Regions from separate parts of the Pantoea sp. SGAir0183 genome, predicted to be linked through region 1. Evidence: predicted binding sites of a transcription regulator. Region 1 holds the regulator's gene; each other region holds the start of a gene.
What was found. Region 1 encodes CRP, which controls carbon source genes, mostly activating them, when cyclic AMP is high. Its sites were predicted from a motif close to ATGTGANNNNNNTCACAT; they were not measured.

Region 1 (10,651 bases):
CTCCGACAAAGACAGCGCCACCAGCCAGTTCTTTCTGAACGTCGCTGACAACGCCTTTTTGGATCATGGTCAGCGCGATTTTGGCTACGCCGTCTTTGGTAAGATCGTGAAGGGCCAGGACGTCGTGGACAAAATCTCTCAGGTGCCAACCAAAGATGTCGGGCCTTACCAGAATGTTCCCGTCAAGCCGGTGGTCATTTTGTCGGCAAAAGTCCTGCCCTGATTGTCTTGATTGCCATCCCGTTTCCGGCAAAGGGAAAATTTGCTCTTATACTTAGGGCAAACCTGAGCAGGAGGCGGTATGGCAAATACACTTACAGACAAACAGAAGGCAGCGCTCTGGCGACAGCGGCGGAATGCCAGCTATCGGGCAAGCTGTCGGCTTGAAGGCTTTACCCTGACGGAACCGGAGGTTAAGGGTGAAGAGGCGGAAGCCCGTCTGACCTCTTTAAGGAGGCAATATGGCTGCTAATACTGCCGTCACGCAGGATCCCTACCTGTGGCAAAACGACACGGTCCTCAAAAACCGTCTCGATATTCATGATGAAGCACAGTTACGTAAAGCAGAACTGAGCTTTAGCGCCGCCCGGCTTGCCACACTTGAACTGGGCCCACCCAAAATCGGCCTGCCTTACCTGTGTCACATTCACCGTACGCTGTTTCAGGATGTCTACAGTTGGGCTGGCGAACTCCGCACGCTGGACATCTGGCGCGACGAAACCCCTTTTTGTCACTTCGAATATATCGAAAAAGAGGGTAATGCACTCATGGCCGCGCTAGAAGAAGAGAACGGCCTGGCCGATCTGCCTTTAGCTGAGTTTGCGAAACGCGTCGCCTGGTATTATTGCGAAATCAATATGCTTCATCCTTTTCGCGAAGGTAATGGCCGGGCGCAGCGTATTTTCTTTGAGCAACTGGCCCTGCATGCAGGTTACCTGCTGGAATGGGAAAAACTGAATCCGGAAGAGTGGGTCAGCGCCAGTCAGGCCGGTGCGGCAGGGGATTTACAACCGCTGGAAGACGTCTTTGCCAGCATCGTCAGCGAAGCGCATCCTGTCTGAACCCCGTTCCCGCCAGGGAGGCGAGCGCGTCTCCCTGCGCCTGGTAGTCTGTTTTCCTCACATCACACTCACGTCACACCGAATGATAAGATACGGCTCTGGTCCTCATTCCGGATGCCGGGCCTTGTACGTATCCTTCTGATCTGCCTGAAATCATAACCATGCTGCTGCTTATTGATAATTACGATTCTTTCACCTGGAACCTGTACCAGTATTTTTGCCAACTGGGCGCGAACGTTCAGGTGGTAAGAAATGATGCCATCACTCTGGATGAAATGACGGCGTTGCCGTTAACCCACCTGGTGATTTCACCCGGCCCCTGTACGCCCGATCAGAGCGGGATCTCATTACAGGCCATTCGCCACTTCGCCGGTCGCCTGCCGGTGCTGGGCGTTTGTCTGGGGCATCAGGCCATCGCCCAGGTGTTTGGTGCGCAGGTCGTGCGTGCGCGCGAAGTCATGCACGGTAAGACGTCTGCTGTTCAGCATAACGGCTGTGGTGTATTTCGCGGTCTGAATCAACCGCTGACCGTAACGCGTTATCACTCGCTGATTGTGAAAGCCGATACGCTGCCTGATGAATTTGACGTCACCGCATGGAGTTTACGTGACGGTCAGCCCGACGAAATTATGGGCATCCGCCATAAAACGCTGGCACTGGAAGGCGTGCAGTTTCATCCTGAAAGTATCCTCAGCGAACAGGGACATCAATTGCTCGCTAATTTCCTGCAACAGTAAAGTTGTGTTTGCCTTTAAGTGATTTTTTATGCATATTTCATGATTATTATTTCATCACGAATCAACTCATCAGTTTGCGAGGTTGTCAATGGCAGCGGAAAACATTGCGGTAACACGGGAAACGTTCGATCAGGTTATTTTGCCTGTTTATGCACCTGCGCAGTTTGTACCGGTAAAAGGCAAAGGAAGCCGGGTGTGGGATCAGCAGGGTAAAGAGTATATCGACTTCTCGGGTGGGATTGCCGTCACCGCGCTGGGCCATTGTCACCCGGCGCTGATTGAAACCCTGAAGAAACAGGGCGAAACCCTGTGGCACACCAGCAATGTGTTCACCAATGAACCGGCTTTGCGCCTGGCCAGCAAACTGATTAACGCCACCTTCGCGGACAGAGTGTTTTTTGCCAACTCCGGCGCAGAAGCCAACGAGGCCGCGTTTAAGCTGGCGCGTTATTATGCCTGTAAACGTCATAGCCCGTTTAAAAGCAAAATTATTGCCTTCCATAATGCCTTTCATGGCCGGACGCTGTTTACGGTCACGGTAGGCGGCCAGCCAAAATATTCCGACGGTTTTGGCCCGAAACCCGCTGACATTGTGCATGTGCCATTCAACGATTTGGCGGCAGTGAAAGCCGTTATCGACGACCACACCTGTGCGATTGTCGTTGAGCCCATTCAGGGTGAAGGTGGCGTCATGCCGGCCACGCCAGAATTTATGCAGGGGCTGCGTGAGCTCTGCGATAAACATCAGGCGTTGCTGGTGCTGGATGAAGTTCAGAGCGGTATGGGGCGCAGCGGTAAGCTGTTTGCTTATGAGCACTACGGCGTCACGCCAGACATTCTGACTTCGGCGAAAGCGCTGGGCGGTGGTTTTCCTGTCAGCGCGATGCTGACCACTGAGGAGGTGGCGTCAACGATGGCTCCTGGCGTGCATGGCACCACCTATGGTGGCAATCCGCTGGCCTGTGCGATTGCTGAAACCGCGCTGGATCTGATCAATACGCCAGACGTGCTGAACGGCGTGGAATCCCGTCGTCAGCAGTTTGTCGAGGCACTCAAGGCGATTGATGCCCGTTACGATCTGTTTAGCGATATTCGCGGCAAAGGCTTACTGGTAGGCGCGGCCCTGAAGCCGCAACATGCCGGAAAATCACGCGATATCCTCAATGCCGCCGCGGCTGAAGGCGTTATGGTGCTGGTGGCTGGTACGGATGTGATGCGTTTTGCCCCTTCACTGATTATTGAACCCGCCGATATTGAAGAAGGCATGGCGCGCTTTGCCAAAGCGGCCGGGAAAGTCCTGGCTGCCTGAGTTATTTTCGACCCAGACTACGAATCAGCCAGCGACCATGATGCGGTCGCTGGTTCCACGCCAGCGATGAGATCGTGTGCATCACCTTAAGATGATCCAGAATGCGCCTGATGTGCTGCTCCAGTACTGTGACCGGTCCCTCGTTGATATCTTCAATCCCCTGTAAAAGATCGGTTTGCGAACTTTCGCCATCATATTCAAGCCGCTGCTGGCAACGCTGCAGCGCAATTTCACACCATTGCAGATAGTGCTCCGCCAGCGTAGGCGGCAGCATGGTATGTTCGCGTGCCAGAATCGTCATGGCGTTGATGTGCTCAACGATAAACTGGCTGTGCGTGACCCATAAACGCATATCCTGTAAATAGCGTGCGTTAAACCCCGGCTCCTGCATCGCCTGATTTAGTGAGTTAAAGACTGCATTGTGGGCCTGATTAACGTTAACGCGCTGATAGGCGAGTACCTCGGGAGACTGTTCCGGACCAAGCAACATGCGTAACGCGTCCTGGAAAGCCTCAAGCACATCATGTGCGTTCTGTCGTAGCAGGGCACTTTGCCATTGCGGCCAAAGCCATAACGTTCCGCCAAACGCAATCAGGCAGCCCATCAGGGTATCCAGCAGGCGCGGCAGTAAGAATTGTGCGCCGTTAAGTGACAGAAGTTGCAGGGTATATACCGCGGTGACCGTGAACCCCACCATCGACCAGCCGTAAAACTGGCGGGTAAAGCGATAGCTGATAAAGGTAATCACCAGCATGATGCTCAACACCAGCGGTTCAGGGACATCCAGCCGCAGCGAGGCTGCCGCAATCACCAGCCCGGCAAAGGTGCCCAGCGCACGGTGCTGAATACGCACCCGTGTAGCGCTGTAGTTACTCTGGCTGACAAACATAATGGTCATCAGAATCCAGTAGGGTTTGGGAATCGAAAAGAACAGCGCCAGCCCGCTACCCAGCATCAGCATCACAGAAAAACGTCCGGCCGTGCGCAGGGCAGAAGAGCGCAGCGAGAGATAGCTTCTGAGTGCGGGCAGAAGCGGTAAACGGCGCTGGCGATCCGCCATCAAATCACGCTGATAAAGGGGCTTTTGTGTACGCAGTACCCGTGCGATGCGGCTGAAGTGATAAAGGCAAAAATTTCCTACCGGATTGTCCGGGTGCTGACGGGCGATTTTTTCCAGTGCCCCCAGCTGCTTGTCCATATCAAAGCGACTGGACAGTTGGTGGTACAGGATGTTGTCTGCCAGCTCACGTAAACGGGCGGAAATGGTTTTCGCATTCCAGCGAATCACGGCCTCAGCATGGCTTTGTTCTACCAGTTTTTGCACTTCTTCTGGCTGATGCAGGCTGACAGAAATGTGTTCCTGTAAATCCAGTGCGACCTGAAAAGCGCGGGTCAGTCGCTTATGACTGTGATCGCGGCTGGCGGACAGCATATGCATCTGCTGATAACAGGTGTTGATGAGGTCGATTGCTTTTTGTTGCCGCGCCAGCAACGGTGGTAGCGCCTTCTCCGGATCGGTAAGTTGCGTCAACAAGGTGTACTTGGCGTCACAATAGTTCGCCAGTTCGCGGTAAATCAGACTCAGGCTTTCACGCATTGGCTGCTCTTTCCACAGCCAAAACCAGAACCAGTTAAACAGGCCATACCACAGCGTACCGCCGATGTAGAGCAGGGGCGGTACGTAAATGGGCATGCGGCCAATCAGGCTGGTGGTAAATATCGCTGCGATCAGTGTGGCAGGGAGTAACCGTGCGTGCAGTGGGCTGATTTCACCTGTCACGCCCAGCAGCAAAGGCAGAGCGAAAAGAATAAGCGGTAAGGGCACGTCTTTAAACAGAAGCCACTGCATCAGTAAGCTACCCAGGGCAAACAGGCTGCCGCCGACAATCAGGCGTTTAAAGAAGCGTTTGTGGGGTGTATCCAGACCGGCAATATTGCAGCAGGCAGGCACCAATGAGAACAGCAATCCTTTTTGCAGATCGCCAAACAGCCAGCCGAGCGCGACGGGGAGACACAACACCAGTGTCTGGCGCAGGGCATAGTTAACTTCAGGGTGATAAATTATTCTTCGCCACATCGGCTCAACGCAAATAATTCACGGCATAACGTTGCCATTATGCCGTGAAGAATAAAGCTTAGCGCGTGCCGTAAACAACAATTGTTTTGCCGTGTGCGGAGATCAGATTCTGGTCTTCCAGCATCTTCAAAATACGTCCCACGGTTTCACGTGAACATCCCACGATTTGGCCAATTTCCTGACGCGTAATTTTAATTTGCATGCCGTCAGGATGCGTCATGGCATCCGGCTGTTTCGCCAGGTTGAGCAACGTCTGCGCAATGCGACCGGTGACATCAAGGAACGCGAGGTTGCCCACTTTTTCCGATGTGACCTGCAGACGGCGCGCCATTTGCGAGGAGAGGCGCATGAGGATGTCCGGATTCACCTGAATCAGCTGACGGAATTTTTTGTAGGAAATCTCTGCCACTTCGCACGCGGTTTTCGCACGTACCCAGGCGCTGCGCTCCTGACCTTCTTCGAACAGGCCAAGCTCACCAATAAAGTCGCCCTGATTCAGATAGGACAGAATCATCTCCTTGCCTTCTTCATCCTTAATCAGTACCGCAACGGAACCTTTAACGATGTAGTAAAGCGTTTCCGCCTTTTCACCTTGATGAATGAGCGTACTTTTGGATGGATACTTGTGAATATGGCAATGGGACAGGAACCATTCAAGTGTAGGGTCTGTTTGCGGTTTGCCGAGAACCATTCGCTATTATCCTCTGTTGTAATCGTGCCCAAAATACAGGGCTCTGTTTCCCTGCCAGGCGATGTAAGCGTTAAGCGTCTTTCCATTCAGGAAATTATTCGGGCTGCATTCGGCGCAGTGCGCATCATTCTTCCCGGCTTCGTCTTCGGATGACGAAAAATATTTTCAGCTCTGTTTGTAGCACAGCTTACGTCGACTGTCTTGTGTTGTCTCGCTTCAGCAAGATGGCGTTTTCTCTGGATTGCTGTTTCCCAGGCAAAAGCGTACGCTGAGCCAAAACAGGGTATTCTGAGGTCAAAATTATGCAGGCACGCGTCAAATGGGTTGAAGGGTTAACATTCCTGGGGGAATCATCGTCCGGCCATCAGGTACTGATGGATGGCAATTCTGGCGATAAAGCGCCGAGCCCTATGGAGATGGTGCTGATGGCGGCAGGGGGATGCAGCGCCATTGACGTTGTGTCAATTTTGCAAAAAGGCCGCAACGATGTGGTTGATTGCGAAGTGAAACTATTGTCTGAACGTCGGGAAGAAGCCCCCCGCATCTTTACCCATATCAATCTGCATTTTATCGTCAGCGGCAACGCACTTTCGGATAAAGCCGTGGCACGCGCTGTCGATCTGTCAGCGGAAAAATATTGCTCTGTCGCCATCATGTTAGGCAAAGGCGTCAACATTACCCACAGCTACGAAGTGATCGCGCTGTAATCTCACAGAGGCCAGGCTGGCCTCTGTGGTTATTCAATCCGTTTCCCTTCCATGAGCCGTTTTACTAACGGCGCCATAATTAACTCCATCGCCAGTCCCATTTTGCCGCCGGGTACCACCAGCGTGTTGATATTGGAAATAAACGATCCCTGCAGCATGGCCAGCAGATAGGGAAAATCAATGTCTTCCAGCCCCTGAAAGTGGATAACCACAAAGCTTTCATCCAGCGAAGGGATGGTGCGCGCGGCAAAGGGATTAGAGGTATCCACCGTGGGGACGCGCTGAAAGTTAATATGGGTTCGTGAAAACTGCGGCGTAATGAAATTGATGTAATCTTCCATGGAACGCACTACCGAATCCATCACCGCTTCGCGTGAATGGCCACGCTCGCTGGTATCGCGCACCAGTTTCTGAATCCACTCCAGGTTGACGATGGGCACGACGCCGACCAGCAAATCGACTTTTTCCGCCACATTGTGTTGTGCAGTCACCACGCCGCCGTGCAAGCCTTCATAAAACAGCACATCCATATCCGGAGGTAACGGTTGCCAGGGCGTGAAGGTGCCGGGAACCTGGTTCCAGGGAACGGCTTCATCATAGGTGTGCAGATACTTACGCGACTGGCCCTTACCGTGTTCGCCGTATTCGATGAACGTTTGCTCCAGCAGGCCAAAATCATTCGCCTCCGGGCCAAAGTAGCTGATATGTCGCCCCAGATCGCGCGCTTTTCGGATAGCCATGTCCATTTCGGGTCGGGTAAAGCGGTGAAAACTGTCCCCTTCCAGTTCGGCAGCGTGCAAACCGAGTTGCTGAAAAATTTTACGGAACGCCAGGCTGGTGGTGGTGGTTCCCGCACCGCTGGAGCCCGTTACCGCGATAATCGGATGGCGTGCAGACATAGTTGAAGTCCCTGTGACGTCGGGCGATGAGCATTGTTAGCACGATTTTCCGTTCGTTGCATCAGCCACGAAACTCGCTTTTGCGCATGATGTTGACCGACTCGTGCAGTTCCGACCATACCAGAACGACCTCGCCGTGCTCCAGCTGACGACGCACATCGGCGACTTTTTCCGTCAGGCTGAGCTCCTGCTCGCCGTAATCCGTGCCTTCACGCAAAACAAACGCTTCGATAAGATTTTCAAGGGTTTCGGGAGAAACCTGTTCCCAGGGAATAATCACAGAGTCAGTTATCCAGATAAGAGGAAATCCACTGTGGCACGCGCTGCTCCAGCCACAACCGAGGCTGACGCAGGGTGCCACTGACGAAACCAACATGCCCACCCTGCTGTGTCAGCTGATAGGTAATAGTGGCAGATAATTGCGCAGGCTGCGGGATCACCTCATCGCTCATGAACGGGTCATCTTTTGCATGGATGATGAGCAGCGGTTTTGTCACGAACTTAAGGCGCGGCATAGCGCTGGCGCGACGGTAATAATCCGTGGCGTCGGCAAAACCATGCGCCCGGGCCGTGATCGCGTCGTCAAAGTCCCGCAGACGGCGCAGGGCGTTAAGCTGAATGAGGTTCACCGGCAACGTGTCGGGCCAGGCCCGCAGTTTACGCTGGGCATTCTTTTTTAACTGGCTTAACAGGTAACGCTGATAAACCTGTGAAAAGCCGCGCTCCAGTCGGGCGCTGCAGGGTTCCAGCATCAGGGGCGCAGACACAATCACGCCCGCGTCAATCAGGGCTTCATCACCTTGCTGGCCTAACAGGCAACCGAGCATATTCCCGCCCAGCGAGAAGCCGACAGCAGTTGTGGGCACCCGGCCCCAGCGCGTCGTCAGCCAGTGCAGGAAAAAACGCGCATCCTCGGTTTCACCGGAGTGGTATATCCGGTTCAGACGGTTCGGCTCACCGCTGCAGCCGCGAAAATGCATTACTACCGCCAGCCAGCCACGCTGTTTGCACTGCAGCATCAGGCCATGAATATAGGGACTGTGGAAACTTCCTTCCAGGCCATGAAACAGCACCACGCGCGGTTTATGCCGGGCAAACTGAGGATCTTCACTCCAGGCCAAATCAACAAAGTCACCGTCAGGTAAATCCAGCCGCTGCCAGTGTGGCGTTAACCTTTTCGTCCGCCGTATCAGCCGCGGCAGAATGGTTTGCAGGTGCGGGTTGCCCAGACCGGGCAGGGGAATGAACGCCGCGTCGTCAGGGCCCGAAAATTTCATGTTGTAAAGGCTTGTCTGTTCCATATCACACTGTTAGCTTCGATAAGTTTTCACTAAGGGAGGAGAACCCGGGTTAATGGAACTCAGTCTGTTTTTATCATTATTAGGCTTTCTTTGGGTCGCGGCGATTACACCCGGACCTAATAATATGTTACTCACCGCCTCGGGGGCCAATTTTGGTTTTTTGCGCACCCTCCCGTTGATGATCGGCATTATGATCGGCATGCAGCTAATGCTGCTGCTGGTAGCGTTTGGCGTGGGTGGATTGATACTGCTTTATCCCTCCCTGCATCTCATCCTGAAAATTGCCGGTAGCCTTTACCTGCTGTGGCTGGCCTGGAAGATTGCCACCGCAGCCTATGAGAAGCTGGAAACCGATGCGGCACCTGTCGCACCTATGCCGTTCTGGCAGGGAGGCTTATTACAACTGATCAACCCCAAAGCCTGGCTCATGGCGCTGGGTGCCGTCGCCAGTTTTAGTCTGGCCGGTGCGGGCTATCGCCATTCTGTCCTGTTAATCAGTCTTGGCATGGTTATGGTCAATCTGGTTGCAGGCGTTATCTGGATGGGCTTTGGTGCGATGATCGGCCGTATTTTACGTAGTCCCCGCGCCTGGAAACGCTTTAACCTGAGCATGGGGCTGTTAACGGCGGCCTGCGTATTGCTGATCTGGCACTGAGCTTAGCTGGATGCGCGCTCCAGGCGCGTCCAGGGCAACACTTCGCGAACAACCGGCGCGTGCGGCTGGCGAATTTTTTTCAGCAACAGCTGCACGCTGCGCGCGCCCAGTTGATACATGGGCTGTTCAATGGTGGTTAACGGTGGATTCAGGCTGCTGGTAAAGGGAATGCCGTCAAACCCCACGACGGCAAGGTCTTCCGGGACACGCAGGCCCGCCTCCAGCGCTGCATGCACCACGCCAACCGCCAGCACATCAGACACGGCAAATACCGCATCCGGCGGCTCCGCTAAACGCAACAATTCCTGCAATGCCCGACTGCCTTCTTCGCAGGTAATGCCTTCGGTATAGACGACATTCGTCCAGTCTGACCCCGATTGCGCAACGCCTTCTCGATAGCCTTGTTCGCGATATTGAGAATAGAGATAACGCATATCGCCATTCACCAGTGCAATGCGCTTACGGCCCCGGCCGGCCAGATAATGGACGGTATCACGTGCGGCGTCCAGATGATCGATGGAGACGGACGAGGCCGCAATCTCGGGATCAAACTCACAACACTGAATCCAGGGCGCATCACCGATAATATCGATCAGGCTTTGCAGCCCGGCGGCGGCATCCATCGTAATCACGCCGTCCACCACCTTGCCGGTCAGTAAGGTCAGGTAGGCCGACTCACGTTTAAACTGTGAGGCCGAATTGCACAGCAGAATATGGTAGCCGTGCATTTCTGCTTCAGCTTCGATGCCCTGAACAACTCGGGAGCAAAAAGGGTTCGTGATATCGGAGATCAGGACCAGCAGCATATGACTCTGCGAGGTTCGCAACTGACGCGCCAGCAGGTTTGGCTGATAGCCGCTTGTGGCAATGGCATCCAGCACTTTCTGTCGCGTATCTGCTTTTACCCCAGGATGCGCGTTAAGCACGCGGGATACCGTGGCTTTAGACACGCCAGCTAACAGGGCAACTTTGTCGATCGACATCGAACTCGCAAGCCTCACCGGGGAGCAAATAATAGCGCATATCAATAGCACAACCAGGATGTGAGCGCCTGACAAATTTATGGCTTTTTGTCTGAAATTTAATTTGCGTATAACGGCAATCTATTGCAGATGATGATCTAAGAATTTCTTTCTATTAGGGATAACTTTTAATTCCTTTATGAAATTACTTCTGCCAGCAACACTGCCCACATCATAAAAATGATGGGGAAA
Region 2 (10,651 bases), 1.7 Mb from region 1:
TGCGGGCGCTTATTGGCCTGTCGCTCAGCGGCGTAGCGGCCGTCGGGATGACTTATCTCAGTGAAGAAATCCATCCCAGCGTAGTCGCCTTTTCGATGGGGCTGTATATCAGCGGAAATTCGATTGGCGGGATGAGCGGTCGCCTGATCAGCGGCGTATTAACCGACTTTTTCTCCTGGCGCGTCGCCATTGCCGCCATTGGCTGTTTTGCCCTGGCGGCCGCCCTGATGTTCTGGAAAATTTTGCCCGCCTCGCGGCATTTTCACCCGACATCCCTGCGCCCCCGCCATCTGGCCATTAACTTTCGCCTGCACTGGCGCGACGCGGGCCTGCCCTTGCTGTTCGCGGAAGGCTTACTGCTGATGGGGGCGTTCGTCACCCTGTTTAACTATATCGGCTATCGCCTGCTGGGTGCGCCGTGGCATTTAAGCCAGGCCGTGGTGGGACTGCTGTCCGTGGTTTACCTGACCGGTTCGTGGAGTTCGCCCAAAGCCGGCGCGTTAACCAGTCGATATGGCCGGGGGCCGGTGATGCTGGGCGCAACGCTTATCATGCTGACGGGCCTGCTCCTGACCGCCTTTCATGCGCTGGTTCTGATCTTTATTGGGATGATGCTGTTCAGTGCTGGCTTTTTCGCCGCACACTCCGTGGCCAGCGGCTGGATTGGGCCACGCGCGCGTCGCGCAAAAGGCCAGGCGTCTTCACTGTATCTGTTCAGTTATTATGTGGGGTCCAGCGTGGCGGGTACGGCAGGGGGCTTTTTCTGGCATCAGTTTGGCTGGCCGGGCATTACCGTGTTTATCTCTACCCTGCTGCTGCTGGCCCTGGCGGTCGCGTGGCGGCTGCATCAACGCAAACTCTAGCAAAACTTAACAAATTTTCCGGGCACAATGCGGCCCGGAAAATCCGCTGTACAAGAATTGTCCGTATTATCAGTATCATTGCTAACTACCGGTGTTTCCCCGCTATAATCGGTTTAATCCCAAAGATTAATGCCATCTTTGAATTCACTGTTAGGGGAGACCTCATGGCGCATTACTATTACGTCAATAAACAATCCGGTTACAACGATAACCACGTGGTACACGCCAAAGGCTGTCGCTACCTTCCGGGTCTGGAAGACCGACTGTTTCTGGGCACGTTTTACTCTGCAACAGCGGCTATACAGCAGGCCCGAAAATATTATGCCAGCGCATTAGGCTGCGACGACTGTTGCCCGGTTATGTCTGCTCAAACCCCACCCCTGCATGACAGCGTTGGACTGAAGCACGGTATCGATTTCTGATCACAGCGCATGCCTTTGCGATCCCATTCAGCCGCGTTTTTCCAGAGGATGGCGGAATATCGCCGCCATCTGCCCTGCCAGCCCGCCGTTCAGTTGCCGCCGACCTGCCCCTGTAGCCGTCCCGCTTTAAGTCGCCAATTCGTTAAGCATTTTGCCTTTTTTCCGTTATCTTAGAGGCCTTACTCTTCATACAGGGATTTAACATGCGTGATAAATATGCGGCGTCTCAAATTTCCCTTCACTGGCTGACCGTGCTGCTGCTGATTATTGTCTATGCCACGATGGAGCTGCGCGGTTATGTGGAACGGGGCTCCTGGCAGCGCTTTGTGATGACCGTGACACACTTTAGCGCGGGCGCAACCATTCTGGTGGTGATGCTGTCACGGTTACTGCTGAAAATTCGCCATCGCAGCCCCGCGATTACGCCCCCCGTACCGCGCTGGCAAACGGGCCTGGCACACCTGACGCACACGTTGATTTATGCCTTATTTATCAGTCTGCCGGTGCTGGGCATCGCCTCACGTTACCTGAAGGGCCGTGAGTGGTTATTATTCGGCATTCCCATGCCGGTCGCTGCGGAACCTGATTTCGATCTCTCTGATACGCTCGTCGACTGGCATGAAACCCTGGCGCCACTGGGCTACTGGCTCATCGGCTTACATGTCGCTGCAGCCCTGTTCCATCACTATGCGCTGAAGGACAATACGCTGCTGCGTATGATGCCGGGGCGCGGGACGCGCCAGCCCTGATTCCCTGACGCTGCACATCGGGCTAAAAAAATCACCATAATCTGCGCCAGGTGGTTCCACCCGGCGCTTGATTCCTACACAATAGCCACTAAATTGTGACGCAGGTCACTTTCGTGGGATGATCGTTGTCATCCTCTTTTGACGCACAGACAGATTTAACTTCTCATGCCTTTAACAACTGTTTCCCGTAAAACGGCCTGGCTACGCGTGGTGCTGCTGGCCATCGCCGCTTTTGTTTTCAATACCACTGAGTTCGTACCGGTGGGTTTACTGTCGGATATTGCTGCCGGGTTTTCGATGAAAACCGCTGAAGTGGGCATTATGCTGACGATTTATGCCTGGGTGGTGGCGCTGCTGTCCCTGCCGTTAATGCTGCTGACGCGTAATGTTGAACGGCGGTTACTGCTTACGGTACTGTTTAGCCTCTTTGTAGCCAGCCATGTTCTTTCGACATTCGCCTGGAGCTTCAGTTCGTTAATCGTTTCCCGCATTGGCATTGCGCTGTCACATGCGGTGTTCTGGTCCATTACCGCCTCACTGGCCATTCGTGTGGCGCCTGCCGGTAAAAAAACGCAGGCGCTCAGTATGCTGGCAACCGGTACGGCACTGGCCATGGTGCTGGGGGTGCCCATTGGTCGCGTTGTGGGGCAGGCGCTGGGTTGGCGCACCACCTTTGGCGTGATCGGGCTGTCAGCGTTGATCCTGATGATTATGCTGGCGCGCGTCTTGCCGCGTCTGCCCAGTGAACACACCGGTTCATTAAGCAGCGTACCGCTGTTGTTCCGCCGCCCGGCCCTGGCAGGCATGTACCTGCTGGTTACACTCATTGTGACCGCGCACTATACGGCTTACAGCTATATTGAACCCTTTATGCAACTGGTGGCGAATGCCAGCGAAAGTTTTACCACCCTGCTGCTGTTACTGTTTGGTTCTGCCGGCATTATTGGCAGTCTGCTGTTCAGTTCGCTGGGTAAACGCTTTCCCTCAGCGTTGCTGATCAGCGCCATCGCCCTGGTCACCTTATGCATGGGGCTGTTAATTTTTGCCGCCGTGCGTCCTGGCGCGATTATCACCCTCTGCGTCGTCTGGGGAATGGCGATGATGATGATTGGCCTGGCGATGCAAATCCGTGTCCTGTCACTGGCACCCGATGCCACCGACGTGGCGATGTCGCTGATGTCCGGCATTTACAACATCGGCATCGGTGCGGGCGCGTTACTGGGCAGTCAGGTGAGCGTATATATGAGCCTGTCTGACGTCGGTAACGTGGGAGCGATGATCGGCCTGGTCGCGCTGCTGTGGTGCGTGTATATTTTCCGGCGCTACCCACAGTTACGCTCTAATGGTTAACTGAAGCAGGCTTCTGCGCCTCGCAGAAGCCTGCCGATGCGTCTTCGTCTGCTATCATGCACTGCGGCACTGAACGGCCAGACGACCTGTTCCGGCGTCCGAAGGTGCAGCGCGTCAGAAAGGTGCTAAACACACCGGATAACCGCTTATATTGTCAGAGGATGCCCTTCTACCTGACTCATCCATTACATCTGTTAACCTCGAAAAAGGATCAACGTTCATGACGAGAAAGTGGTTAACGCTGTACCTGTCGCGTAGCGTCAGCCGGGTGATGTTGCAGGATCTCCAGGCCATCTTACCTGCTGAGGCGGTGAAAATTTTTACGAATGATTTAGACGACGTTCGCTACGCTACAGTAGAATGCGTGCAGGCAGAAACGACCTGCGCCTTGATTGCCTCGGCGATCATCGTCTGGCGTCAACTGGGGCATATTCATCTGCTGCTGTATACGCAAGGTGAAGTGCAGCGTCAGATCACGGACGCCACGCAGTTTGAATTATTTACTTTGCTGAAGAACAACCGTGCCGCCTTGCGGCTGGCCTGACGTGGCGTAACCTCACAGGATAATTATGAGAATTGGTCTGCTGTTCCCCATCGCTATCATCGTGGCAGGTATTGGCTTTCTCGCCTGGTTCATCGGCAGCGGCCTAGCGATGCCTGGTTCCTGAGATCAGCGTAGCTGGCTGTCTTTACTTCCACGCCGGTTGTAGAGACTGCTCTCTTTTTTCTGCTTATCGATCTTTTCCTGACAGGAAACGCAATAACGCACACCCTTGAGTGCCTGACGGCGGGCTTCGGGAATCGGCTCGCCGCACAGTTCGCATTCTGTGGCACTTTCCCCCTGTCCCAGTGACTGACGCACACGTTCGATACCGTCATTAACGGTGCTGTCGATTTGCTCCTGTACTGCCCCTTCTGCTGCCCAGCCGTTTGCCATTTTTGTGCTCCACTTCATTACCTGTACAGGTTAACTGTACAACATATCAGGGATTTTGCAGGCAAACCGACTCACCTCCCTGTGAAGCCGGTGACGGACATTACGGCTTAATATCGACCTGATAAAAGATATGTTTGCCGAAGGGATCCACTTCGTAACCGGTCACCGATTTGCGGATCGGTTCGAAAATGGTGGAATGGGCAATCATTACGGCTGGCATCTGGTCGTGCATGATTTGCTGCGCCTGCAGATACATGACCGTGCGTTTGGCTTGATCGGGTTCGGCACGGGCGGCGGTAATCAGCTTTTCAAAGGGCTGATAGCACCATTTTGATGAGTTCGATCCCCCTTTCGCCGACGTGCAGCTGTAAAGCGGACCAAAGAAGTTATCCGGATCCCCGGTTGCCGTCGTCCAGCCCATCAGGGCCGCCTGATGTTCACCGCTGCGCACACGTTTCAGGTATTCGCCCCATTCGTAACTGACAATATTGGCTTTGATGCCCACTTTTGCCCAGTCTGCCTGGATCATCTCCGCCATTCTGCGTGCGTTGGGATTATAGGGACGCTGTACCGGCATCGCCCAGAGCGCAATTTCCGTCCCTGGTTTCACGCCTGCCTGTTGCAATAACGCTTTCGCTTTTTCCGGGTCGTAATCGTAATCCTTCAGGTCTTTGTCGGCACTCCAGACGCCGGGGGGCAGAATGTTTTTCGCCACCACGCCAGTGCTTTTAAAAATCGCCTCGATAATAGCAGGCTTGTTGATCGCCATGGCCAGCGCCTGGCGAACCTGCACATTATCGGTCGGGGCTTTGGTGGTGTTAAAGGCCAGGAAACCGGTATTCAGTCCCGCGGCCTGTTTCAGCGTGATGTCCGGATTTTGTTTCATTTTTTCGAGATCGGCAGGATTCGGGAACGGCATTACCTGGCACTCATTTTTTTCCAGTTTGGCGTAGCGGACGGCCGCGTCTGGCGTGATGCTGAAAATCAGCCGATCCAGTCTGGCCTTGCCCTGCCAGTAGTCCGGAAACGCCTTATACAGAATGCGTGAGTCTTTTTGATACTGAACCAACTGGAAAGGCCCGGTTCCGATGGGATCGCTATCCACTTTTTCCGGTGTGCCGGCTTTCAGCATCTTGTCTGCATATTCTGCCGAATGAATGGAGGCGAAATACCAGGCCAGATCGGCCAGAAATGGCGCTTCCGGGTGCGCCAGCGTAAAGCGCACGGTGTGATCGTCAACGCGGTCAATGTGGGTGATTAACGTGGCCAGTTCAAGACTGTCGAAGTTGGAATAGTGCCCGCCCGAGACGTTGTGATAGGGATGGTTGCTGTCCATCTGGCGCATAAAAGAGAAGATGACGTCATCCGCATTAAAATCACGACTGGGCGTAAACAGCTTATTGCTCTGAAATTTAACGTTATGCCGCAGATGGAACGTATAGACTTTGCCGTCGGGACTGATCTCCCAGCGTTCTGCAAGGCCTGGAATTAATTCTGTGGTGCCGGTTTTAAAATCAACCAGGCGGTTAAACACCGGCACGGCACTGGCATCCACGCTGGTTCCCGAGGTGTAAAGTTGCGGATTAAAGTTCTCCGGTGAGCCTTCTGAGCAGTAGACCAGCGTCGTCGCGTTAACACTTCCTGCCAATGCGATACCGACCGTCAGCAATCCCAGGGTTGTAAACCTGTTTCTCATTATTATCCTCGCTTTATGTTGACTTCTATATATCAGACTCTCTAAATAAACGGTGCAAACAGTGGATTGATAGCATGAATCTTCACCATAGCGAACCCCGCATGTAGTCAACTAATAAGGATTAGTGATGACCGACAAACTTCAGACGCAGTTGATCACGCGTTTTTTCCGTTATCTGGCGGTGAGCAGTCAGAGTGATGCAAAGTCCAGCACCTTACCGAGCACCCCGAGTCAACATGCGATGGCGGCGCTGCTGGCGGATGAATTGCGCGAACTGGGGCTTGAACAGGTCGTCGTTGATGAACAGGCGACGGTAACGGCAGTTAAACCGGGCAACTGCCCTGACGCGCCACGCATTGGGTTTATTACGCACATTGATACGGTTGACGTCGGTCTGTCACCTGATATTCACCCGCAGATCCTGACCTGGCAGGGCGAAGATCTGTGCCTTAATCCCGAACAGAACATCTGGCTGCGCCGGGATGCGCATCCTGAAATTGCCCCTTATATCGGCCAGGACATTATTTTCAGCGACGGGACCAGCGTGCTGGGCGCCGATAACAAAGCGGCGGTCAGCGTCGTTATGACGTTAATGGAAAACCTGCAGGATCAGCACGGTGATGTAGTCGTCGCGTTTGTCCCCGATGAAGAGATTGGCCTGCGCGGTGCCAAAGCGCTGGATCTTAACACCCGCTTTAATGTGGAGTTTGCCTGGACCATCGACTGTTGTGAACTGGGTGAAGTGGTCTATGAAAACTTCAATGGCGCGGCGGCAGAGCTGCGTTTCACCGGGGTTCCCGCCCATCCGATGTCAGGTAAAGGTGTGCTGGTCAACCCGCTGCTGATGGCCCATGACTTTATCAGTCACTTCGACAGGCAGGCGACGCCCGAACACACGGAAGGCCGTGAAGGCTATATCTGGTTCAATGAAATGCAGGCCAATGCCAGTGTTGCGACGCTGAAAGCATCAATTCGCGATTTCGATCTGGCGAGCTTTGCCGCGCGCAAAGAACAATTGCAGCATGTTGCCAGCCTGATTGCTGAACGCTATCCCACCGGACAGGTCGAGATAACGATTCACGATATTTACAGCAATATCAGCAATGCCATGGGCGACGACCGCCGGGCGCTGGATCTGATTTTTGCTGCCATGCGCGATCTGGACATTACACCCAAAGTGATTCCCATGCGCGGCGGTACCGATGGCGCGGCCTTATCTGCCCGCGGTATTTTCACCCCTAACTTTTTCACAGGCGCGCACAATTTCCATTCACGTTTCGAATTCCTGCCGGTGAAGTCATTCGTTAAGTCGTATCAGGTCGCGGAGAAACTGTGTTATCTGGCGGCGCAATCGGGGAGTACGGCAAAGACAGGCAGTTGAAACATCACCGCCTTCATGATGAAGGCGGTAGTCATATTGATTAGAAGGTGACCCAGTCGCCGTTGTCCGCCGTGGCGGCTTTTGGACGCAGTACAGTTGACGGTGCTGTTGCAGGGCCTGCAGACGCCGCTGGCGGCCTTCTGTCCTGTGTCAGCGCTACCGGCGCATCGCTCGATAACCGGAACTGTGCAACAGAAGCCTGAAGCGCTTCCGTCTGCAGCGCCAGCGCGCTGGCGGCGGCAGAAACCTCTTCAACCAGAGCCGCGTTTTGCTGCGTCACACTGTCCATTTCCGTCACGGCCGTACCAACCTGAGAAATGCCCTTGCTCTGCTCTTCCGAGGCGGCGGCGATCTGCTTCATAATTGCATCCACATCCTGGACGGATTTTAAAATGCCGCTCATCGTGCCGCCGGTGGTACCCACCAGTTCCGCGCCCTTTTCCACGCGCTGCACAGAATCGGCAATCAGCCCGGCTATTTCTTTCGCCGCACCGGCGCTGCGCTGTGCCAGATTGCGCACTTCACTGGCGACGACGGCAAAGCCTCGCCCTTGCTCACCGGCACGCGCGGCTTCTACGGCCGCATTCAGTGCCAGAATGTTGGTCTGAAACGCAATACCGTTAATGACGTTGGTGATCTCAGCGATTTTCTTCGAGCTGTCGGAAATGCCGTTCATGGTGGTCACAACTTCATCCACCAGGTTGCCGCCCTGCTTCGCCGTCAGCGTTGCCGCTTCGGTCAGTGCACTGGCCTGACGGGCATTTTCCGCGTTAAATTTCACGGTCGCGGTCAGCTGTTCCATACTGGCGGCGGTTTGCTCCAGCGCGGCAGCCTGCTCTTCCGTACGGGAGGACAGATCGTTATTACCAATAGAGATTTCGGCGGCACCGCGCGAGATATTCTCTGTGCCGCTGCGAATGGCACTGACCGCATCACGCAGGCTGTCCTGCATCGCACTGAGCAGCGGAACCAGTTTACCGACGCAGTTACGGCCCATATCCTGAACGGGTTTACTGAGATCCCCTTTGGCGATTACGGCAAAATGCTCGCGAATTTTCTCCAGCGGTTTGACCAACATTGTGACCAGATAACGATCGGTAAACAGCAGAATCAGCAGACCAATCACCACGGTGGCTGAAATCATCGTTTTAGTCACGGCGGTCAGGCGATCCACTTCGACACGGGTTTGTCCCAGTTTCTTGTTGGCCACGTTGTTAAACGCTTCGGTGCTGGCACCGAAGGCGCGGCTGAGCGCAGGTGTGACGTCATTCGCCTGTTGACGATAGGCATCCAGCGAATCCTGACGGGCACGCTGCAACTGCACGGTGACGCCCTGATCCAGCAGTTGCTGCCATTTATCAATGACCTCATTCGTCACGGCCGCGTCCATAGGTCCGGGTGACAGCTGTTTAAACAGCGCCAGTTGATGACGCATGTTATCTAACGCCTGCTGTACCGGAGCAAAGGCGGTGTCATCCTGGGCGACACCGGCGGCCTTTTTCTCCATCACACGCGACAAACGCGTAATCATACGAAAATACTGGTCGTTACCCTGACTTAACGCGGTCATCTGCTCAACGATATGGCGATCCACATCATTGCCATCACTGAGGGAGTTAAGCGAATGAATGCTGAACAGCCCAATGCCGCTCCACAACAGACTAAACAGTCCCAGAATGGTCAACATAACCGTGCGAATAGTGAAATTTTTAAGCATACCCATACAGAAATCCCTTGAACGTTAATCCGTAAAACCGGACACAGGAGATTTATCGGCAGCTCGCGGGAAAATGTAACGGTCTTGTTATTTTTTTTCATCCACCCGCACAGATAATGTGCGGGTGGAAATGTGCAGGCCGGCGTACGTCTGGCGCGCACCGCGCTGGTTCACCCTTTACAGTCGCACCAGGCGGGACATCATCAAACGGAACAAAGCGAGGCGGCGGCGCATAAAACCCGGTAACAGTTTGAGAGCCGCTTGACCCTGCCATCCCAGTGACATTGTCACGTCATGCTTTTTGCGCCAGGCGGGCCAGCGTTGTTTGCCTTCAATCATCGTCGTGTGCGGGGTTACATCACGTGCGAAGCGAAACCAGTAATCGCAAACCTGTTGAGAAAAAGCATGGTCTGCGGCGGTAAAGGTGCGATCGTCGTCGGCAGGCGGCATCATCGCCAGCGTATTCATCACGTAAGGGATTTCATTACCATGCCAGGTGCCGTGCGGGTAGAGATCGCGCGATCGTTCTGAAACGTAGTCGAACCAGTAGCGCCAGCCCGGCATGCCCACTTTCTCCTGCGCACGCATGATCAGCCAGGGCACAATGCTAAACGTCATATCCCGCGCGACAGCCCGCCCCAGCAGCGCATCATCCCCGGTACGGTAAATCCAGCGCAGTAACCGATAATGAAAATGGTTATTACGCCGTAGCTGTCCCACCACGGCGGCAGCCTCCACGCCAAACCAGACCAGTACGCTCGCTTCATCGCTGTTACTGCCCGCCATTAGCGGCAGGCGGTGCTGTTTTCCCGCCATCAACGTTTTCAGGACCGGCTCGGGCAGCACCGTATCACCGGCAATGGCCACCGGACCGAGGCCCAGCGAGCTGTCCAGCGGCCAGAAGGCGTCCGCAGGCAGCTCACGCAGCTGCGCCATGCTGGCATCCGCCGGTAAACCCAGCGCGGTCGCCACCATAACGCCTTTTTCACGTGCCGCGTCGCGGGTGACGTCTGGCAGGCTATAGGCACTTTGCACGATCCCTTTGTGGAACAACCCCCGGGACAGCGGTGAGCAGCAAAGCGAAAGCACACTGCGGGCGCCCGACGATTCGCCAAACAGCGACACGTTGCTGGCATTCCCGCCAAACGCGGCGATATGCTGCTGTACCCATCGTAATGCCGCGATCTGATCAAGCAGGGCGAAATTGTTGATATGGCCCGTGTCAGCCTGCTCTTTTTCCAGTGCGGGATGAGCAAAAAAGCCCAGATGTCCCAAACGGTAATTAAGGGTCACCACCACCGCACCCCGCGAGGCTAAGGGTTTTCCACTATAGGGTGCCAGCCCACCTGAACCGATCGTAAAGCCACCGCCGTGAAGCCAGACCATGACCGGGAGTGGAACCTCTGGCTGCAGCTCTGGCGTCCAGACGTTGAGGTACAGGCAGTCTTCACTGAATACACCAGGATCGCCTCCGCCAATCGCCAGGCAGTAGTCACGATTCTGCCAACTCGCTGCAGAAAAGTGCTGTGCATTGCG
Region 3 (10,651 bases), on a different contig from region 1:
GCCCGTTTGTGACAATGCAAACCAAAGAATAGCCAGGATACCAAAATATTTCAGCGCGCTGTGTAGCATGGTGACCCAGGCGATTCCTTTTAAACCGCCGAAGGCAAAATAGAACGTACTGACTACAGCCGTAATAAAAGCGGCAACCGGCAATGTCACGTGTAATACAGTGGCGATTGCCGCCGCACCACTGACATAATTTCCCACATTGACCAAAAGCAGGGCATAAATCATGATCAGTGAAATAATATTCTTGGTGCTGTTACCGTACTTCTCAGCAATCGCACCCGAGATGGTAATTTTACCGGTATTATAAATGCGTTTCACCAGAATCATGCCAAAAAGGGGAAAGCCAATAGCGGCGCCAATGACTGACCAGGACGCGGCAATCCCACCTTCAAAGGCGGCCTGAGCCGTGCCGATCGTCGATTTTGCACCGATATATTCTGACATCAGCAGAATACCTACAATAAAGGCAGGCATGGCTCTTGAGCCTTCCATAAAATCGCCCGCGTTTTTACTACGTAACCGGAATGTCAGCCAGGTGGTAAAAAGAATATATGCCAATACAATGCCGATAATTATCAGGGTGTCCTGAGCGTTGAATGTTTTCATTATAGCCTCAGATAGAGCAAGATAAATTCGGGGAGCGCTTTATGCTCCCGGTATTTAAAATTTATAAATTCTTATTATCATTTCAGGTACAGGTTAGTGATTCTGCGAATTTCCTCTTTCTGCGCAGCGTCAAAATGAATGGCATAACGGCTCTCGCCCACGTTATGGCCTAAAATTTGTAGCGCTTTTTTTACTGCTGCAGGTGAAAAGGCGACCTTATAAAGATCGGTGCGCAACCCTGTGACCTGTTCCTGCGCCTGACGTGATCCGTCAATATCGCCGGCATGAAAGCGTGACCAGATCGCATTTATCTGGCGCGGTGCAACGTTAGCCAGACCTGATATACAGGCAGAGCACCCTTCAACAAAGCCTTGATGGATAAGTGAATCAGGGCCGTTAAGCACGTCAAAGTTGTCGCATTCTTTTACCGCGTCCAGATAGCCGCGCAGGCTTTCATGACTTCCGGCACTGTCTTTTACACCAATGATATTGGGATGGGCAGCAAGGGTGCGAGCGGTTTCTGGTTCAATCGTATTGCCTGTTCTGGCCGGAATGTTGTACAGAAAAACCGGTACGGAAAGGCCATCCGCAATTGCCGTGTAATGGTTAATCAGTTCGCGTTGATTTAACGGCACAAAATAGGGCGTGATTACTGAAACCGCATCCACGCCCAGCTTTTCAATTTGTTTACCCAGGCGAAGGGTGTCCCGGGTCGATATCTCACCAATATGGGCAACAACCTTTGCCCGCCCCGACACTTCGTTAACACAGGTTTCTGTAACAGTAAGCTTTTCTTTTTCGTTGAGAACAAAGAACTCACCATTTGTGCCGCCGCAAAAAATACCGTTACCGGCATTGAGTTGTCGGGTAACCTGGCGCTTCAGTTCATCAAGATAAAGATCACCTTCCTGAGTAAAAGGCGTCACAATCGCTGTAAGTACACCTTCTATTTTTTTCATCTTTACCCACTCCTTTCGGTGGTTAAATTTTAGGGAACAGGGCCCGGTAAATATCAGCCACATCCTGATGACTTACAGCGCAGGGTGAATTGTTCATTAAACGCTTCACATTGAGTGCAGATTCGCTCAGCGCATCAATATCATCTGACGGCACACCTAATGTTTCCAGGTTATCCGGCAGATTGAGCCGTTTAACTAATTTGGCGAGATAGTCGACCAGCGCGTGCGATTTTTCTTCCGGGGTCAATGTGATATCGGCGCCCGGAATGAGGTCCCAGACAGTGGCAAATTTGTCGATGGCAAACGGGCGCACCACTTTCATACAGGGTGCCAGCAGAATGGCATTGGCGACGCCGTGAGGCAGGTGATAAGTGCCTCCCAGAGGATACGAAAGCGCATGAACAAGATGGGTGCCGGCGTGCGCGATTGCCGCGCCGCCATAATAAGAAGCCCATAGCATTTCCAGCTTCGCGTTCAGGTTATGCGGTTCAGTGACGGATGTTTCCAGATTCCGGAACAGCTTATGCAGGCCCATCAGCGCAACGTTGTCACCCACAGGGTTCGAAATGGTGGCGGTGTAACATTCCAGTAAATGGCACAGTGCATCAATGCCCGTTGATGAGGCGATATGCGCAGGCATGCTGGTGGTCAGTTCTGGAATTAACGCGACATAATCCGGCAGCATCACAGGGGAAATGATGCCTGATTTGGTGTTTTTTTCAGGGATAGCCAGAATAGCATTGGGCGTTGCTTCCGAACCCGTTCCCGCCGTCGAGGGAATAAGCAGTGAGGGTAAACGGGCTGTAATTTTCCCGCCATCAAGCAGCGCTTTAAGGGAGGGTGACGCAACGTGACATAACACAGAAAGCAGCTTCGCCACATCCAGTACGCTTCCACCGCCAATGCCCACCACTAAATCAAACGTTTTACCTGCTGTACGCGACAGCACCGCTTCAACATCGTTATGCGTGGGTTCTGCCGGAACATCATCGATCAGTTTAACGTGACGGCCATCCTGACTGAGCAACGTCAGGATTTGCGTGGTCGCGGGCAAATTTACAATGTTCTTGTCTGTTAAAACCAGCAGGTGTTGTTTGTCCGTAACGACCGGCGTCAGTGCCTTTATCGCGTCGGAACCGCTCAATATTGTGCTGTTAATTAATGCCACGTCTGTCTCCCCATAAATGACTGAAATTCTTCATTCCGCTTAACTTCGCTCACTCACTGGCTAAATTTATAAATAAAATGGCGCTTTATTAAATTGATCTTGCTCACATATAATCGAATGTGATTGAATATAATCATTATAGTGAGGGGTGAAAACTGATGAGGTGCGTTGTGTCTCTGATCTTCAGGTGCTTTTGACGACAGGGCGACAAAACAAGAGGGCCAGATCTCTGACCGTTGACCGGATGAGTGAAATCGCTCAACGACGGCAATGCGGGTTTGCACGCTGGGCTGATTTTAGCGACAAGACGTCAGGGTTGGCTAAATGGACTGCTGCAACCGTCTCGGCCCGGGCGTAACGCGGCCCAGAAGGGCGGCGGTGTATGTTCCGGGTGGGCATGCATCCGGTTGTGACTGACGTCAGGCGGTATTAACGAAAGCCGGTGTTTGGGTAATGAACCTCCCCCTTTAAAAATTTTGAGCGTCGTTGAGGAGAAAATAAGTGACGAATGTTGTGGCGATTACGATGGGCGATCCGGCTGGGATCGGTCCTGAAATTATTATTAAGGCCTTAACCGAGGGCGCGTTAGCGGGTTCGCCCGTTGTGGTTATCGGTTGTGTACAAACGTTCCGCCGCATACTGGCAATGAACATAACGCCCCAGGCGGAATTAAACGTCATTAATAACGTGTCCGAAGCCCTCTTTATGCCCGGCGTTATTCATATTATCGATGAGAAAGTGGTACATCCTGAGGCACTACAGTGTGGGGTTGTGCAGCCTGAAGCGGGCGATGTGGCTTATCGATGCATCAAACGTGCAACAGAAATGGCGATGCGCGGTGATGTGAAAGCGATTGCGACGGCTCCGCTGAATAAAGAAGCGCTGCATATGGCCGGCCATCATTATCCAGGCCATACGGAATTACTGGCAAAATTAACTGACACCAAAGATTATTCGATGGTGCTCTACACCGATAAACTCAAAGTGATCCACGTCAGCACGCATATTTCTCTACGGACATTCCTGGATACGCTCAGCCAGGCGCGCGTTGAAACGGTAATCAGAATTGCCGATACGTTTTTGCGCCGTGTCGGCTTTAGCCAGCCGCGTATTGCGGTTGCGGGCGTTAACCCACACGCGGGTGAAAATGGGTTGTTCGGTGATGAGGAAATTCGCGTGCTGACACCGGCGATTGAGGCGATGAAGGCGCAGGGCATAGACGTCTATGGCCCGTGCCCGCCGGACACCGTATTTATGCAATGCAATGAGGGCATGTATGACATTGTTGTGGCTATGTATCATGATCAAGGCCATATTCCGCTCAAGTTGTTGGGCTTTTACGACGGTGTAAATATTACCGCAGGCTTACCGTTCCTGCGCACCTCAGCCGATCATGGCACGGCCTTTAACATTGCCTGGACCGGTAAAGCGAATCCCGAAAGTATGGCTATCTCGATTGATATGGCGCTGCAAATTACGCAAGCATAGTGTTGTGCGGGAAGGGAGGCTCAGGGTGACATGATTGCGTTGCCCTGCATACGGCTTCTGGGCGGCTGTGAAAACCTTCGCGATAAAACAGGCACCTGAACCTATATAACCTTAATACAGCGACGCGTCGGGAAACGGGTGTCTGTCATCGCATGCGGGTGCAATATCAATACAGCACCGTATCGGACTGGTTTAAATGCTCCGGCTCCACAGAGGCATAACTGACGGCCTTACCACGTACGCGTCGAATGACGCCAGATGAGGGAATAAAAAGCGTTCAGCGTTAATGTCCCGCCTGTCAAACACGGCGTTGAGTTTCTGCCTGATTTTCGTTTTGTCCGTAGCGAAATAGCTCACCGTGCTCTTAAACCCATTGGTGCGATTAAGTCTTTTTATACATGACGCCTGATGAGGTCGGCCGTTTTTATAAGCAATCTTTCGTATTTTTTTAAATTTTGGTTATTCACTCGCACCGCAAAACAGCGTGTTAATACGTATCAGCCTGTTTGAAAGTTAATTCTTCTGTAGTGCCAGTAATATTTATAGTTATAAAGAAGTTATGATTTTTATTTTCTTTGTTAATTAATAATACTTTGCCCAAAGACATAATTGCCATTCATCACATTTTTTATTTATAACTGGTATGGTAGTGGAACAATTCTGCCGCTGACGATAGGCTTCTCGCACCTGTTCTGTTTTAAAAACTTTCCTTTTGCCGTGGTGTTCTCAGGCGCTTGATCCAAACGGCGCCGCACAGGAAAACATCAAGGCGATCTCCAGGTGCTGCCGTTATTTAACGTCAGTGTCCACGCAGCTAATAAAAAATAAGGTGAGAAAGAAATGCAAACTACTCTACTGAATGCGAAGGCGACGGTTCCAAAATGGAACAGGAATAAGCTCGTCCCGCGTATTGTCCATCTTGGATTCGGTGCTTTTCATCGGGCTCATCAGGCGGTCTATGCCGATGTTCTTGCAGCAGAACATAACAGCGACTGGGGCTACGTCGAAGTTAATCTCATCGGCGGGGAACAACAGATTGCCGATCTGAAACGTCAGGGATTATTGTACAGCGTGGCAGAAATGTCGGCTCATGGCTGGGAAGGGCGCGTAATTGGTGTGGTGAAGCAGGCGCTTCACGCTCAGGTCGATGGAACCGAAGCCGTACTTCACGCCCTGTGTCAGCCCGAAATTGCCATCGTTTCCTTAACGATTACCGAGAAAGGCTATTGTCATTCACCGGCAACGGGCGAGCTGATGCGCGACCATCCTCAGATTGTCGCTGATCTGGCTCAGCCTCACCAGCCGCTTTCTGCGCCAGGGATCATCGTTGAAGCACTGGCGCGTCGCAAGGCTGCTGGTCTGCCTGCGTTTACTGTGTTGTCCTGCGACAATATTCCAGAAAACGGAAAAGTGATCGGTCAGGTCGTGCGTGCTTTTGCCCGACAACGTGACAACGACCTGGCAGACTGGATTGAACAGCAGGTGACGTTCCCTTCAACCATGGTGGACCGTATCGTACCGGCGATGAATCCGCAGAGTCTTGACGCGATCGCGGCGCTTATTCAGGTGGCCGATCCCGTCGCGGTAGCCTGTGAGCCCTTTCGCCAGTGGGTTATTGAGGATAATTTCGTCGCAGGGCGGCCGGCATGGGAAAAAGCCGGTGCAGAGTTAGTCAAAGACGTGCTGCCCTACGAAGAGATGAAACTGCGTATGTTGAACGGCAGCCATTCATTTCTGGCTTATCTGGGCAACCTTGCGGGTTATGAGCATATTTATGACTGTATGCAGGACCCGCACTTTCGCCTTGCGGCACGACGCTTAATGTTGACAGAACAGGCACCGACGCTAACCGTTAAGAACGTTGATTTGATCGATTATGCCGATCGGCTGATTGCACGCTATGAAAATCCCGCGCTACAGCATCGTACCTGGCAAATTGCGATGGATGGCAGCCAGAAGTTACCGCAGCGTTGGTTACATTCCGTTTGCTGGCACCTCAAGCGCGGCAGCCGTTTTGATCTGCTTGCATTAGGTATTGCCGCATGGATGCGCTATGTCAGCGGTAAGGATGACCAGGGAAAAGAGATTGAGGTCTGCGATCCTTTATTGGCGTCTATACGAACCGTCGTTGACGGCAGCGTAGAAGGGGAGGCGAGGGTAAAAGCGCTGTTAGGACTGGAAGCTATATTCGGCCACACGCTACCCGATAATCCCTGTTTTGTGCAGCAGGTGGTTAAATTCTATCTCCATCTACTGGACAAAGGGGCAAAACAGACTGTCGCGGACCTGATGGCTGACGTGTCAGCAGATTGATGATCAGGCAAACCACATAAAGTGGTTTGCCTGGTGCATTACAAATTGTCGTTTAAATTGGCTGTGCTCTTGCTGCCTGTTCGTGTATCAGGGTGCAGCACCTCTGAAAACCAGTTCACAACCAGGCGGATGACGTCAGGTTGATACCAGACCTCATCACCATGTTCTGCACCTTTCACCACGACGTACTCAACCTGATCACCTGCCTTTTTTAGCGCATCAAAGAGTTGCGCACTTTGATGCGGTGAAACGAGTGAATCTTTATCACCGTGCATAATCAGGAAAGGCGGTTTGGGGTTCGCAAGATGGCCCATGGGACTTGCCTGACGGGCTTTATCGGGATCATCCATGACAGACGCGCCTGCAAAATTGTGGAAGGCCGGTCCATGAATCAAAAGGGCTTCAGTGACGGCCGGTGAGGCGTGGACCTGTTGATTCTCTTCAGAGAAGCCTTCGCCAATATTGCGCAGATCGGAAATACCGTAAATCGTAGCGGCGGCCTGAACATCAGACGATTTATCTGTGAAATCCCCTTGATCGAACACGGTCTGGCCATTTGTCATGCCCAGCATTTGAGCCATCCAGCCACCAGCCGAGTCGCCCAGAACGCCAATACGATGAGGATCAATACCGTACGTTTCTGCATGTTGTCTCAAATAGCGCACGGCTGCTTTCCCGTCAACAACCGGCGCAGGGAAGGTATCCGGTACGACGCGATATTCGGCAGCGGCTACAACAAAACCGGCTTCTGCCAGCGCCATGCGCATTTGAATAAATTTCTCGTGGTCGGCACTGGTGAAACCGCCGCCCGGAAAATAAACAATTGCGGGTTTGACTGTATCGGTGCGGGGCACCAGTAATGACATGTGAAGCGGTCTGACCGATCGTAGCGTTGTAATCTGCGAATAAACCACGCCAGTGATCGCATCAATCTGGTTGCGCACAGGTTGGACTTCAATCACCTTTGCGCCTTCACGGTATCCGTTCAGTTCAGTATTTTTCGTTGCCATCGCGTTACTCATCGTCATGATTACGGCCAGTCCCCCAATAAAAAAAGTGTGGCATACATTCATAATTATTCCCTGAGACGTTGAAAGAAAGTGTGAATTGTTAAGGGTTTTTAAAAGGTTGCAGGGGCGTTCAGCCTTTGCCAGCAGACGGTAGCGCATAAGGCATAGCGCGGTGTTGAGCAAGATTATGAAAGCGAAGGTTTTATGGGGGTTGGTTACGTGTGTTCCGTGAAAGTGGATGTTTGACCAGAAAATTTAATGGGTTCTCAGGCACCGTCGTGGGCATTACGCTGCGCCCACCGGGTCCGGTATCTGACGGACCAGACGCAGGTAATGTCTGGTCCTGAGTGGTTAACGAATCACGATCGTCAGCAGGATGAGGATGGCCGCTATGGCAACAACCTGAATAAAAATCTGGTTAAGCGTGAACTTGCGCATTGCATTCCCTCACTGCGTCAGTATTTGCCAAATACCTGCCGACATCACGATAAAGCCGACAAAAAGAAAGATCAGGGTAATCGCGGTTTCGGATGAACGATTCATAGTATTCCTCCCTGGTTAATGATGAGCGCCTGACCCTACTGTGCAGAAAGCAACAAATCGGGGCAGGACAGGTTTGTTTCATGGCTTCAGGCAGAGCAGGGGCTCACCGGTTTCTGGTAAAGGCGTAAAGTCGCCTCACTCAAAAAGGGATTAGCGCGTCACAGGAACAGCGTAAGGTCTGCCAGTACGTCAGGGTGTGGTTCCGCTGTGCAAGGCAGGATCGCCGCATTGCCGTTTCGCGTTTAAAAACGCTTTACGGATGCCTTACAGCAAGGATGCCGTCCATCCGGGAGGCGGGAATAGCGCATTTTTGAACATAAACATGACGGTGGTCCTTATGGTCTGATTCATGATTAACCGGACAAAAGGCCAGTGATCGCGACGGGAAGTCTGTTGTCCTCCAGAGTGAGCAAAACCATCACGAAAGCGTTTTACTCACCGGAAGGGTAAAAAAAAGTTATCCCGTCACAGGGCGTCCGAATGAATCTGCACGTAGTGTAATCAGGTTACACAATGCGTCAAAGCACGAACCGCCGATGTGTGAGGATTGGTTTAGGTTAACTCGCGGGGTACTTCGTCCATGACTGAGACGATTCACAACAATTCAGGGCCGCTGGCCATGCGTAACTGCGACGGCGTCGATCCGGTCACCTGCTTAAACCGGTTACTGAAATGGCTCAGTGAGTTAAAACCATTCTCCAGTGCAATCTCGGTTAACGACAATGATGTCGATACGATCATCTGACGCGCGTTTTCCATCCGGCGCTGCATCACGTACTGGTGAGGTGCAACGCCGAGTGACTGACGAAACATCCGGGCAAAATGATATTCACTCAGACTGGCCTGGCTGGCGAGAACGTTCAGAGTAAGGGGCAGAGCCAGGTGCGCATCAATAAACGCCAAGGTATTGCGCAACACATAGGGAGCAAGTCCGCCCGTGACAGAGGGAAGCCGCCACTGAACACACGAATAGTGTTGAATCAGATGGGTTAACAACAACGTGCTGGCGGTACTCAGCATCAGCTGATTGGCTGGCTGCTGCCAGTCGCAGCTAAGTAAAAACTGGCGATACAACGCTGTAATCGTGTCATCACTGGCAAAAATCTTTTCATCGAGGGATAACGAGGCCGGGCTGCGATCCCAAATCTTTTCACCGACCTCTCGCAGGTGCTCATCTGTGCAGTAGAGATGCACGAAGGAGAGATCGCTGCGTACATCCCAGGTCGATTCACTGTGCTGCGGCATCAGGCAAAATTTATTCGGTCCGCCGCCGTTGCGCCATCCGTTTGCCGTTTTGTGGTAACTCTCATAACCATCAGCAATATACAGGCTGAGCGTATGATGATTGCTGTTAACGGTAACGCGGTCTTGTTTGTTGTGCCAGGCGGCCAGTCGGATGCCCGAATTAAGCATCACCGATTCCCGTAGCACGGCCTTTTTTTGACGCAGTGTTTCAAAGGTGTCGTAAACGCGAGACATGGCATGCTTCCGCTTGATAAACAGGGGTCCAGTCTAGGATGAGAGACGTCAGGTAGCCAGATGTATCACGCTAAAATGCGCAAGATTTTGCAACCCGACCGCAACATGATGAAAGCCAACCCCTCGCGATTACGTCACAGTGAAGAGAGTTTGAGGCAGAGGGATAACGATGAACGCATTACTTTACGCCATTGTGGTCGTGATTTGGGGAACAACCTGGATCGCTATTTTTTTACAGCAGGGGCCCGTGGATGTCACGGTTTCGGTATTCTGGCGGTTTGCCATCGCCAGCGTCATTATGCTGATCCTGTTAACGCTACTGGGACGCCTGCGCCGTCTGGCATGGCAGGACCATCTGTTTTGTCTGATCCAGGGATGCTGTGTGTTTTGCTTTAATTTTTGGTGTTTTTACACGGCTGCGGCTTACATTAATACAGGCCTGGAGTCGGTGATTTTTTCGATGGCCGTACTCTATAACGCGGTAAACAGTTATATTTTCTTTGGCCAGCGCCCACTCCCCCGTTTCTGGTTTGCCGCCGCACTGGGATTAACCGGCATGGTCGTCCTGTTCTGGCACGATCTGCATATCAGCGACTGGAACAGTAACGCGCTCATGGGAATGGGGCTGTCAGCACTGGGTACCTTTGGTTTTTCATTAGGCAATATGATCAGCCTGCGCCATCAGCGTCGGCATCTTGAGACGATGACCACCAACGCCTGGGCCATGTTTTATGGTGCTCTCGTTATGGGCCTTATCGCTATTATTCGTGGTGCCAGCTTCTCACCGCAATGGACCTTCACTTATCTCGGCGCCTTACTTTATCTGGCGGTGTTTGGTTCCGTCATCGCTTTCTGGGCTTATTTCACCCTGATCAAACGCACAAGTGCGGGCAAAGCCGCCTACACCACACTTATGTTCCCTCTGGTCGCGTTATCGTTCTCCACACTTTTTGAAGGCTATACCTGGCAAAGTCATAGTGTGGCCGGCTTGCTACTGATTTTAAGCGGTAACCTGGTGATGTTTGCCCGCCCCATGCAATGGTTCAGGCGTAAAGCGCTGACAAACGCGCATTAGC

Region 2: a site for CRP is predicted at 2,128-2,145, ahead of C1N59_RS09940 (sugar transporter). Genes of this name have one in related genera too.
Region 3: a site for CRP is predicted at 2,834-2,851, ahead of C1N59_RS21605 (iron-containing alcohol dehydrogenase). Genes of this name have one in related genera too.

The regions. Positions count from the first base shown of each region.
Region 1 is NZ_CP028053.1:407,481-418,131, forward strand. Features, by position in the region: gene ppiA (peptidylprolyl isomerase A) at 1-223, shown strand, start outside; gene C1N59_RS01855 (YhfG family protein) at 302-472, shown strand; gene C1N59_RS01860 (putative adenosine monophosphate-protein transferase Fic) at 462-1,061, shown strand; gene C1N59_RS01865 (aminodeoxychorismate synthase component II) at 1,223-1,798, shown strand; gene C1N59_RS01870 (bifunctional acetylornithine/succinyldiaminopimelate transaminase) at 1,887-3,107, shown strand; gene C1N59_RS01875 (YccS/YhfK family putative transporter) at 3,109-5,184, opposite strand; gene crp (cAMP-activated global transcriptional regulator CRP) at 5,243-5,875, opposite strand; gene C1N59_RS01885 (OsmC family protein) at 6,178-6,582, shown strand; gene C1N59_RS01890 (phosphoribulokinase) at 6,612-7,481, opposite strand; gene C1N59_RS01895 (YheU family protein) at 7,543-7,761, opposite strand; gene C1N59_RS01900 (hydrolase) at 7,766-8,782, opposite strand; gene C1N59_RS01905 (LysE family translocator) at 8,835-9,437, shown strand; gene C1N59_RS01910 (LacI family DNA-binding transcriptional regulator) at 9,440-10,420, opposite strand.
Region 2 is NZ_CP028053.1:2,129,467-2,140,117, reverse strand. Features, by position in the region: gene C1N59_RS09955 (MFS transporter) at 1-863, shown strand, start outside; gene C1N59_RS09950 (hypothetical protein) at 1,028-1,285, shown strand; gene cybB (cytochrome b561) at 1,489-2,034, shown strand; gene C1N59_RS09940 (sugar transporter) at 2,200-3,384, shown strand; gene C1N59_RS09935 (hypothetical protein) at 3,605-3,928, shown strand; gene C1N59_RS09930 (YoaK family small membrane protein) at 3,954-4,052, shown strand; gene C1N59_RS09925 (DksA/TraR family C4-type zinc finger protein) at 4,055-4,321, opposite strand; gene C1N59_RS09920 (ABC transporter substrate-binding protein) at 4,422-6,017, opposite strand; gene pepT (peptidase T) at 6,145-7,398, shown strand; gene C1N59_RS09910 (methyl-accepting chemotaxis protein) at 7,439-9,121, opposite strand; gene C1N59_RS09905 (carboxylesterase/lipase family protein) at 9,293-10,651, opposite strand, start outside.
Region 3 is NZ_CP028057.1:221,909-232,559, forward strand. Features, by position in the region: gene C1N59_RS21595 (sodium:solute symporter family protein) at 1-615, opposite strand, end outside; gene C1N59_RS21600 (dihydrodipicolinate synthase family protein) at 693-1,574, opposite strand; gene C1N59_RS21605 (iron-containing alcohol dehydrogenase) at 1,597-2,742, opposite strand; gene C1N59_RS21610 (D-threonate 4-phosphate dehydrogenase) at 3,244-4,230, shown strand; gene C1N59_RS21615 (mannitol dehydrogenase family protein) at 5,071-6,543, shown strand; gene C1N59_RS21620 (alpha/beta hydrolase fold domain-containing protein) at 6,582-7,616, opposite strand; gene mgtU (magnesium transporter protection protein MgtU) at 7,905-7,991, opposite strand; gene mgtR (protein MgtR) at 8,001-8,096, opposite strand; gene C1N59_RS21635 (helix-turn-helix transcriptional regulator) at 8,691-9,575, opposite strand; gene C1N59_RS21640 (DMT family transporter) at 9,745-10,650, shown strand.